2 regions of the Streptomyces sp. 3N207 genome follow, and region 2 is predicted to be linked to the other one. Evidence: riboswitches for the same ligand, from Rfam matches in the RefSeq annotation. Region 2 holds a riboswitch; the other holds the start of a gene.
The links. A riboswitch is a leader RNA that binds a small molecule or an ion and turns the genes downstream of it on or off. The one in region 2 is predicted to bind cobalamin.

Region 1: it holds a riboswitch for cobalamin, as region 2 does, so the genes downstream of both, ACTWP9_RS17895 (ABC transporter substrate-binding protein) here and metE (5-methyltetrahydropteroyltriglutamate--homocysteine S-methyltransferase) in region 2, are expected to answer to the same signal.

The regions. Positions count from the first base shown of each region.
Region 1 covers NZ_JBQQBV010000010.1:203,466-208,048, forward strand. Annotated here, with positions in the region: gene ACTWP9_RS17885 (terpene synthase family protein) at 1-20, opposite strand, end outside; gene ACTWP9_RS17890 (DUF7873 family protein) at 181-912, shown strand; cobalamin riboswitch at 1,363-1,544, shown strand; gene ACTWP9_RS17895 (ABC transporter substrate-binding protein) at 1,611-2,651, shown strand; gene ACTWP9_RS17900 (FecCD family ABC transporter permease) at 2,894-3,910, shown strand; gene ACTWP9_RS17905 (ABC transporter ATP-binding protein) at 3,907-4,583, shown strand, end outside.
Region 2 covers NZ_JBQQBV010000002.1:478,321-482,903, reverse strand. Annotated here, with positions in the region: gene ACTWP9_RS04910 (MFS transporter) at 1-156, opposite strand, end outside; gene ACTWP9_RS04905 (tyrosine-protein phosphatase) at 467-1,276, shown strand; cobalamin riboswitch at 1,536-1,755, shown strand; gene metE (5-methyltetrahydropteroyltriglutamate--homocysteine S-methyltransferase) at 1,924-4,269, shown strand; gene ACTWP9_RS04895 (aspartate aminotransferase family protein) at 4,378-4,583, opposite strand, start outside.

The sequences.
Region 1 (4,583 bases), on a different contig from region 2:
AGTTCGAAGGGTTGCGACAACGTCACTGTCCCCCAGCTCGTCGGATCGGTAGCTGACTTGGCCTACCCGGCCCAAGCTGACGAACATCCATTTTCACTCGGACGTGGGACCCCGCCTGTTACGAAGTCGTCGAACAAAATGCCTGGAACGGCTGAGGATCGGACTGCTAGCTTCGCGTTCGTGGCGAAGCTGAATCAGATCATCGCAGTCGAGAAAGGCGTCAAGTCCAAGGTGGTCCAGGACCTGGCGCAGGCACAGCACGGGCTGGCGAAGCCCCAGATGCTGGCCGGTATCTCGCGTACGTACCAGCCCAAGGACGAAGAGGGCGAGCAGCTTCCGCCGGAGTCGACGCGGGTCCAGGTCAAGGCCGAGGATGTGCTGAAGGAAACGGCGAAGATCCTCACCCGGCTGTTCGATGTGACGGCGACGAAGGACTGGGCGAACCTCACGGCTCGTGCGGACGTCGTCGTCGACGGACGCACCGTCCTGTCCGAAGTGCCGGTCTCCTACCTGCTGTTCCTGGAGAAGCAACTGGGCGAGCTCGGCTCCTTCCTGCGGAAGCTGCCGGTGCTGGACGGCGCGGAGGCGTGGGAGAAGGACCCCTCCACGGACTGGTGGAAGACCGAGCAGGTCCGTACGGTGCGCACCAAGAAGGTGCCGCGCAACCATGTGAAGGCGGAGGCCACGGAGAAGCACCCGGCCCAGGTCGAGGTGTACTACGAGGACATCCCCGTCGGCTACTGGACCACGGTCAAGTACTCCGGCGCCCTGCCCGCACGACGGGTCAACGAGCTGCTGGAGCGGCTGGACAAGCTGGCGGCCGCGGTGAAGTTCGCCCGTGAGGAGGCCAACGGGACCGAGGTCACCGACAAGCGCGTCGGGGACGCCGTCTTCGGCTACCTCTTCGACTGACAGCCAGGAGGCATCTCACCACCACAGACACCCCGGCGCACGTTTCGACGACGTGGCGGCCGGGGTCCCCCGGGGCCAGGGTTTCAGCGACCTTCGGTCACCGGGTGCGCCAGGAGCGCAAAGCTGAAGCTGAAGCTGATGTGTGACCCCCCGGGTCGCCCTGTCCTGAACACAGGGTGCCCGTCAGTCTCAACCTCTCGCTCCAAGCTCAGTATCGCCGCTCATCGTCCGGCAACCGGGGCGGTGACGACCTTGAGACGCTGGTTCGAACCCAGCCGGCGCATCCACGCTGCGCCGTGGTGGAGTGGCTCCACGCAAGGGCATCGCCGAACGATCCGCCCATCAACAGGCCGGTGCGTGTGAACGAGCGGCACCCAGGACCCCGGGGCCGGGTAAAGCCTCGGGGTCCCTTTTGTCGTTTCTCCCGGTTCCTGCGGGATGCCGCCCGCGTGGTACGTTTCAGCGGCCAGTCAAACCCTTGAACGGGTCAGGGAATCCGGTGCGAATCCGGAGCTGACGCGCAGCGGTGTGGGACTGGGGCGTGCACGAGGCCACTGGGGACGTACGTCCCTGGGAAGGCGCACGCTCCCACAGTCCCGAGCCCGAAAACCTGCTGGCACCCGCGCTCGGACTGCCCCGGGCACGGTGGCACGCCGGGCCCCGCGACTGGGCCTCTGACGGAGAAGGAACCCCTGGCCATGCGCCGACCGCGCCGTATCCGCGTACTCGTGCCGGGCCTCGCCCTGGCACTCGTCCTGGGCGCCGCCGGCTGCGGCGGGGACTCCCCGACGGAGGCGTCCGGCAAGGGCGCGGCCCCCGGTTACCCCCGTACGCTGCACAACTGCGGGCAGGACGTCACCCTCCAGCGGCCCCCGCGGCGGGCCGTCTCCCTCGACCAGGGCTCGACCGAGATCCTGCTCGCTCTCGGGCTGGGCGACCGGATGGCGGGCACCGGCACCTGGACCGACCCGGTCATGAAGGGGCTCGGTGAGGAGAACGCGAAGGTCCCGCGGCTGGCCGACGGTTACCCCGCGCTGGAGAAGGTGCTCGACAAGGACCCGGACCTGGTGACCGCCTCCTTCTCCGCCACCCTCGACAAGGGCGGCGTCGCCCCGCGCGGCAAGTTCGCCGACCTCGGGGTGCCCACCTACCTCTCCCCCGCCGACTGCGCCAAGAAGTCCGGCTCCAACGGCGACGGAGCGCGCAGCAGCCGGCTGGAGCTGAGCACCGTCTACGGCGAGATCCGCGACCTGGCGAAGGCGTTCGGCGTGCCGAAGCGCGGCGAGCGGCTGGTGGCCGGCCTCAAGGCGCGGGTGGCGAAGGCCACCCGGGGCACCGACGCGCGCGGCACCTCCGTCATGTACTGGTTCGCCAACTCCGAGTCGCCGTATCTGGCGGGCTGCTGCGGGGCGCCGGGCATCATCACCCGCGCGGTGGGCGCGAAGAACGTCTTCGACGACACCCACGACGAGTGGCCGCAGATCGGCTGGGAGACGGTCGCCGACCGGGACCCCGATGTGATCGTGCTGGGCGATCTGACCCGCAAGAACCAGACCGCGGAGACCGCGAAGGCCAAGATCCGGAAGCTGGAGTCCGACCCGGTCACCCGCCATATGACGGCAGTCCGCCACAAGCGCTACATCCTGCTGCCCGGCGCCGCGATGAATCCCTCGATCCGCACGGTGGAGGGAGTGGAGAAGGTGGCAAGGGGACTGCGAGATTTGGGGCTGGCGAAGTGAGGGGGGAACGGGCTGGCGGGAGCTCCGAAGCTGCTGCCGACCCGGCAACGGGGGCTGCGCTTGCCCACCCTGCGCCCCTGGCGCAGACTGCCCAAGCACAGCCGGGGGACGCGGACGCGCCCCGTCAGGGGCGCGGGGAACTGCGCGATCAGCCACAACGCAAGCCGCACCCCGCAAACTTCAGGCAGGGGCACCCCCTCAGCGGAGCGCTCCGCACCGGGCAGGGCGCAGCCCTCCTGTGCGTGGTCGCCGCGCTCGCCCTCGCGGCGTCAGTGGCCCTGGCCATCACCGCCGGGCAGGCCCGTATCGGCGTAACCGACGTATGGCTGGTCGTCATAGAAGGACTGGGCGGCGCCGATGCAGGGGTCTCACCACTGCGCGAGGGCATCATCTTGGAACTGCGCCTCCCCCGCGCCCTGCTGGCCGCACTGTGCGGCGCCGGCCTCGGGCTGTGCGGCGCCGTCCTCCAGTCACTGCTCCGCAACCCGCTTGCCGACCCCTTCGTGCTGGGCGTCTCCTCCGGCGCCTCCACCGGGGCGGTCGCCGTGGTGGTGCTCGGCGTGGGCGGCGGCGCCCTCTCGTTGTCGGCGGGCGCTTTCGCGGGCGCCGCACTCTCGTTCGGGCTGGTGCTGCTGCTGGCGCACACCTCGGGCGGTACGACGGACCGGGTGCTGTTGTCGGGCATCGCCGGAATGCAGCTGTTCTCGGCGCTGACCTCGCTGATCGTCTTCACCTCGGCCGACGCCGAGCAGACCCGCGGGGTGCTGTTCTGGCTGCTGGGCTCGCTGGGCTCGGCCGACTGGGGTGAGGTGGCGCTGGGCGCGGGCGCGTTGGGGCTGGCGCTGGTGGTGTGCCTGGCGCGGGCCGACGCGCTGGACGCCTTCGCCTTCGGGCAGGAGGCCGCCGCCTCGCTGGGCGTACCGGTGCGGCGGGTGCGGCTGACGCTGCTGCTGGTCACTGCGCTGCTGACGGCGGTACTGGTCAGCTCGTCGGGCGCGATCGGCTTCGTGGGGCTGGTGCTGCCGCACGCGGCCCGCGCGCTGACCGGGCCGGCGCACCGGCGGCTGCTGCCGGTGACGGCCCTGGTGGGCGCGGTCTTCCTGGTGTGGGTCGACACCGCGGCGCGCACCCTGCTGGACCCGCGTGAGCTGCCGGTCGGAGTGGCGACCTCGCTGCTGGGGGTGCCGGCCTTCGTGGTGATCCTGCACCGGGGGCGGCGCGGCAGGGCGCACGGCGTAGGCGGAGGTGCGGGGCTGTGAGCCTGAGTGCGCACTCGGTGTCCTGGCAGGCAGGGGGGCGGCTGATCGTCGACGGGGTGAGCCTGGATCCGCAGCCCGGCCAGACGGTGGGGCTGCTGGGGCCCAACGGCTCGGGAAAGTCCACGCTGTTGCGGCTGCTGGCGGGCATCCGGCCGACCGCCTCGGGAGTGGTCACCCTTGACGGCAGACCGCTGCGCGAGCTGGGGCGCCGCGCTGTGGCCCGTCGGGTGGCCGTCGTCGAGCAGCATGCGGAGACCGGCGTGGAGCTGACCGTCGGCGATGTCGTACGGCTCGGCCGCATCCCGCACCGCGGCATCTGGTCGGGGCAGCGGGCCGAGGACGAGACGGCCGTGCTGGAGGCTGCCGTACACACCGGGCTGGCCGACCGGCTCGATCAGCCCTGGCACAGCCTCTCGGGCGGCGAACGGCAGCGGGTGCAGATCGCCCGCGCGCTGGCGCAGCGGCCGAGCGAGCTGCTGCTGGACGAGCCCACCAACCACCTCGACGTCCAGTACCAGCTGGAGCTGCTGGCGCTCGTCGTCCGTACGCCCGTCACCAGCGTGATCGCCCTGCACGACCTCAACCTGGCGGCGATGTTCTGCGACCACCTGGTGGTGCTGCGGCAGGGCCGGGTGGTGGCGGCGGGTCCGCCGGGCGAGGTTCTGACGGAGCG
Region 2 (4,583 bases):
GAACAACCGCAGCGCCATGAGCAGGCCCAGACCGAGACCGCTCCCCGTGACCTCGTAGGTGAACAGGCTCAACGCGATCAGATTGAGAAAATTGCCGTAGACGGACACCGCATACGCGCCCACAAGAGCGCGCACACGCCAATGCAGGTGACTCAATCCAGACTCCTCGCATGTAGGGCGTGAGCCGAATACGCGGCAGTGCAAAGGGAGTTGGGCGATACGCGGAGGCTACCGCGAGCCCGGCGTTCTGCCGCCGATGCTCATGGAATTGTTCACATCCGAACCACTGCGGCATGGGGGTGGTGAGCGTGGCTGTATCGCCATCGATCGGCGCCGCGTACGGGGTGAATCACACCCGGCCTCATCATCACCCTGAGTCACCGTCAGGCTACGGTCGGGTGCACGCATCCAAGGGCTGATCGCCTCAGGCATCCATGCCTTATGGTCGAACGGACGGTCGTCGCAAATGCTAGGAGCGCGCGTGAGTGTGGAGTCCGCCGATACGGTGCTGACCGGGGTACGGAATTTCCGGGACGTCGGGGGTCTGCCGACGGTGGACGGGCGCCGAGTGCGGCGCGGGATGCTCTTCCGCAGCGGGCACCTGGCACACGCGACGCCGGAGGACGCCGCCTTCCTCGGCGAGCTCGAACTGCACACGGTCTTCGACTTCCGCAACTCCACCGACCAGGCGCTCGACGGCCCCGACATCGAGCTTCCGGGCGTCCGCAACGTCAATCTCCCGCTCTCCGACCCGGCCGACGGGGCCGAGTTCTGGCGGCTGGTGCGGGACGGCGAGCTGGACCAGCTGCGGGCGATACTCGGGGACGGCCTCGCCGCCCAGCGGATGACCGACTCCTACCGCACCATGATCCGCGAGCGCACCGCCGAGCACAGCCGCATCCTGCATGCCCTCGCCGAGGACAGCGTGCCCGCCCTGATGCACTGCGCCGCGGGCAAGGACCGGGCCGGTCTGTCGATCGCCGTCACGCTGCTGGCGCTCGGCGTCGAGCGGGCCGCCATCGAGGAGGACTACCTCCAGTCCAACCAGCCGCACCGGCGCTACAAGATCTACCGCAGCAGCAAGTCCAAGGCCGGAATGTCCCCCGAGGTCCTGGAACTCCTCGCCCCTCTCTTCGACGCCCGCGCCGCCTACCTCCACGCGGCCTTCGCCACCATCGACGAGACCTGGGGCGACGCGGACACCTATTTGACGGAGGCCCTCAAAGTCTCCCCCGCCACCCGCACCAGGCTGCAGTCCCGCCTGCTGGAACCCTGAGCCAACTAGCTTGTGGGCAGGCGTTCCGCAACGGGCGGAACGGGTGGGCACAAGCGGCCGCACCCGCGCGACGGCCGCACCCCGCACCCCGCAGCGGGCGCCCCTCGGGTGCGGCCCGGTGGCCGGTGCTGCGCTTGCCCACCCTGCGCCCTGGGGGCACCTCCCGGCCGGAGGCTGGGGGAGCAGACTGCCCAAGCGCAGCAGGGGGCGACCCCGCACGGGAATCGCGGGCCAGCCCTCCCGCGACGGCCCCCCAGCTATGCTGGGCCGCGCAGCTGGTTCGCCCCGTCCGCCAGACGGGAGGCGTCGTAAGAGGGAACCCGGTGCAAATCCGGGACTGCCCCGCAGCGGTGAGTGGGAACGACCGCCGTCATACGCACTGGACCGACGGTCCGGGAAGCGACGGCCAGTAGGTGCCCGCCGGGAGACCGGCAGGCGCGCCCGCGAGTCCGAAGACCTGCCCGCTGCCCGTACGCGTCCACACGCGTACGGTCCTCCCGGAGACCTCGAGGGCGGGTCGGAGAGCACAGCGCACAAGGCGGCGGACACCAGCCACGCGTCGGCTCCGTCTTCCGTGCGGTCTCCCCCTTCGCATCCTCGTCCCGTTCTTCCGGGAGCGCTGGAGACATCTCGCGAAGGAGAGTTGCGTGACAGCGACAGCAGCGAACCCGGCCACCACTCCCCCGCCCGCACCGGTGCGTGCCACGGTGCACGGCTATCCCCGCCAGGGGCCGAACCGCGAACTGAAGAAGGCGATCGAGGGCTACTGGAAGGGCCGCGTCACCGCCGAGGCCCTGCACTCCACGGCCGCCGGACTGCGCAGCGCCAACTGGCGGCAGCTGGCGGAGGCGGGCATCCACGAGGTGCCCACCGGAGATTTCTCGTACTACGACCACATGCTGGACACCACCGTCATGGTCGGCGCCCTCCCCGAGCGGCACCGGGAGGCCGTGGCGGCGGACCCGTTGGCCGGGTACTTCGCCATGGCCCGCGGCACGCAGGACGCCGCGCCGCTGGAGATGACCAAGTGGTTCGACACCAACTACCACTACCTGGTGCCCGAGCTCGGACCGGGCACGGTCTTCCGCGCTGACGCGAGCAAGCAGACCGCCGAGCTGAAGGAAGCCCTCGCGCTGGGCCTGAGGGCGGCCCGGCCGGTGCTCGTCGGGCCCGTCACCTACCTTCTGCTGGCCAAACCGGCGCCGGGCGTCGCCCCCGACTTCGAGCCGCTGACACTGCTGGAGCGGCTGCTGCCGGTCTACGCCGAAGTGCTCGCCGACCTGCGCGCCGCGGGCGCCCAGTGGGTGCAGCTTGACGAGCCCGCGCTGGTGCAGGACCGTACGCCTGCCGAGCTGGAGGCGGCAGCACAGGCATACCGAGCGGTCGGTACGCTCAGCGACCGGCCCCGCCTGCTGGTCGCCTCCTACTTCGACCGGCTCGGCGAGGCGCTGCCGGTGCTGGCGAAGGCACCCGTGGAGGGCCTGGCGCTGGACTTCACGGGCCCGGCCGCCGGCAACCTGGACGCGCTCGCCGCGGTCGGCGGGCTGCCCGGGAAGCGGCTGGTCGCGGGCGTGATCGACGGCCGCAATGTGTGGATCAACGACTACGAGCGGTCCATCGCCACCCTCGCCACTCTGCTGGGCCTCGCCGAGCGGGTGGATGTGGCGGCCTCCTGCTCGCTGCTGCACGTGCCGCTGGACGCCCGCGCCGAGCGCCATATCGACCCGCAGGTGGCCCGCTGGCTGGCGTTCGCGCGGCAGAAGGCGGCCGAGGCGGTCACGCTGGCGCGCGGGCTGTCCGAGGGGACCGGCGCGATCGGCGCCGAGCTCGCCGCCAACCGCGCCGATCTGGCCTCCCGTGCGGCCTCACCGCTCACGCACGACAAGACCGTACGGGCCCGCTCAGCCGCCGTAGCCGACGCGGACACCCGGCGGGCGCTGCCGTACGCACAGCGCACGGCGGCGCAGCGCACCCGGCTCGGTCTGCCGCCGCTGCCGACCACCACCATCGGGTCGTTCCCGCAGACGGCCGAGCTGCGTGCGGCCCGTGCCGACCTGCGGGCCGGCCGGATCGACGAGGCCGCCTACGAGGAGCGGATCGCGGCCGAGATCCGCGAGGTGGTCGGCTTCCAGGAGCGCGCCGGGCTCGATGTGCTGGTGCACGGTGAGCCCGAACGCAACGACATGGTGCAGTACTTCGCCGAACAGCTCACCGGCTACCTCGCCACCCGGCACGGCTGGGTCCAGTCGTACGGCACCCGCTATGTGCGCCCGCCGATCCTCGCGGGCGACGTCGCGCGCCGGCGGCCGTTGTCGGTCCGCTGGACGCGGTACGCCCAGTCGCTGACCTCCCGCCCGGTCAAGGGCATGCTCACCGGCCCGGTGACCATGCTCGCCTGGTCGTTCGTACGGGACGACCAGCCGGTGTCCGAGACGGCGCGCCAGGTGGCCCTGGCGCTGCGCGACGAGGTCTGCGAGCTGGAGGCCGCGGGGACCGCCGTCATTCAGGTCGACGAGCCGGCCCTGCGCGAGACGCTGCCGCTGCGCACCGCCGACCGGCCCGGTTATCTGGCGTGGGCGACGGCGGCGTTCCGGCTCACCACCAGCGGTGTGCGCCCGGACACCCAGATCCACACCCATATGTGCTACGCGGAGTTCGGCGACATCATCGAAGCGATAGCCGCCCTGGACGCCGATGTCATCAGCCTGGAGGCCGCCCGCTCCCATATGCAGGTCGCGGACGAACTGGCCGGCCACGGCTACCCGCGTGAGGCGGGCCCCGGTGTGTACGACATCCACTCACCGCGGGTCCCGGGAGCCGAGGAAATGGCGGCGCTCCTCCGCAAGGGCCTGGAGGCCATCCCGGCCGAACGGCTCTGGGTCAACCCTGACTGCGGCCTGAAGACCCGCGGCTGGACCGAAACCAGGGCCTCACTGGAAAACCTGGTGACCGCGGCCCGCACGGTGCGGAAGGAACTCCCCCGCCAGAGCTGATCCCCTGCTCTGCTGGCGCAGTTCCCCGCGCCCCGAAGGGGCGCGGGGAACTGCGCGACCAGCCACGAACAACCCGCAGCCCGCAACCGACCGCCAGGGGCAGCCCCCTCAGCGATGGGCCACCGCTTGGCGGACCAGCGTGCGCCCGAAGTCCCACATGAGGCCGCCACCACTGTGCGCATCGTCCATGACCTGGGTGAACGCGTCCACAAAGCGGTCCACTTCCTCCTCGCCGATCACCAGCGGCGGGATCAGCTTGATGACCTCCAGATGGTCCCCGGAGACCTGGGTGAGGATGCGGTGCTTCTGCAACA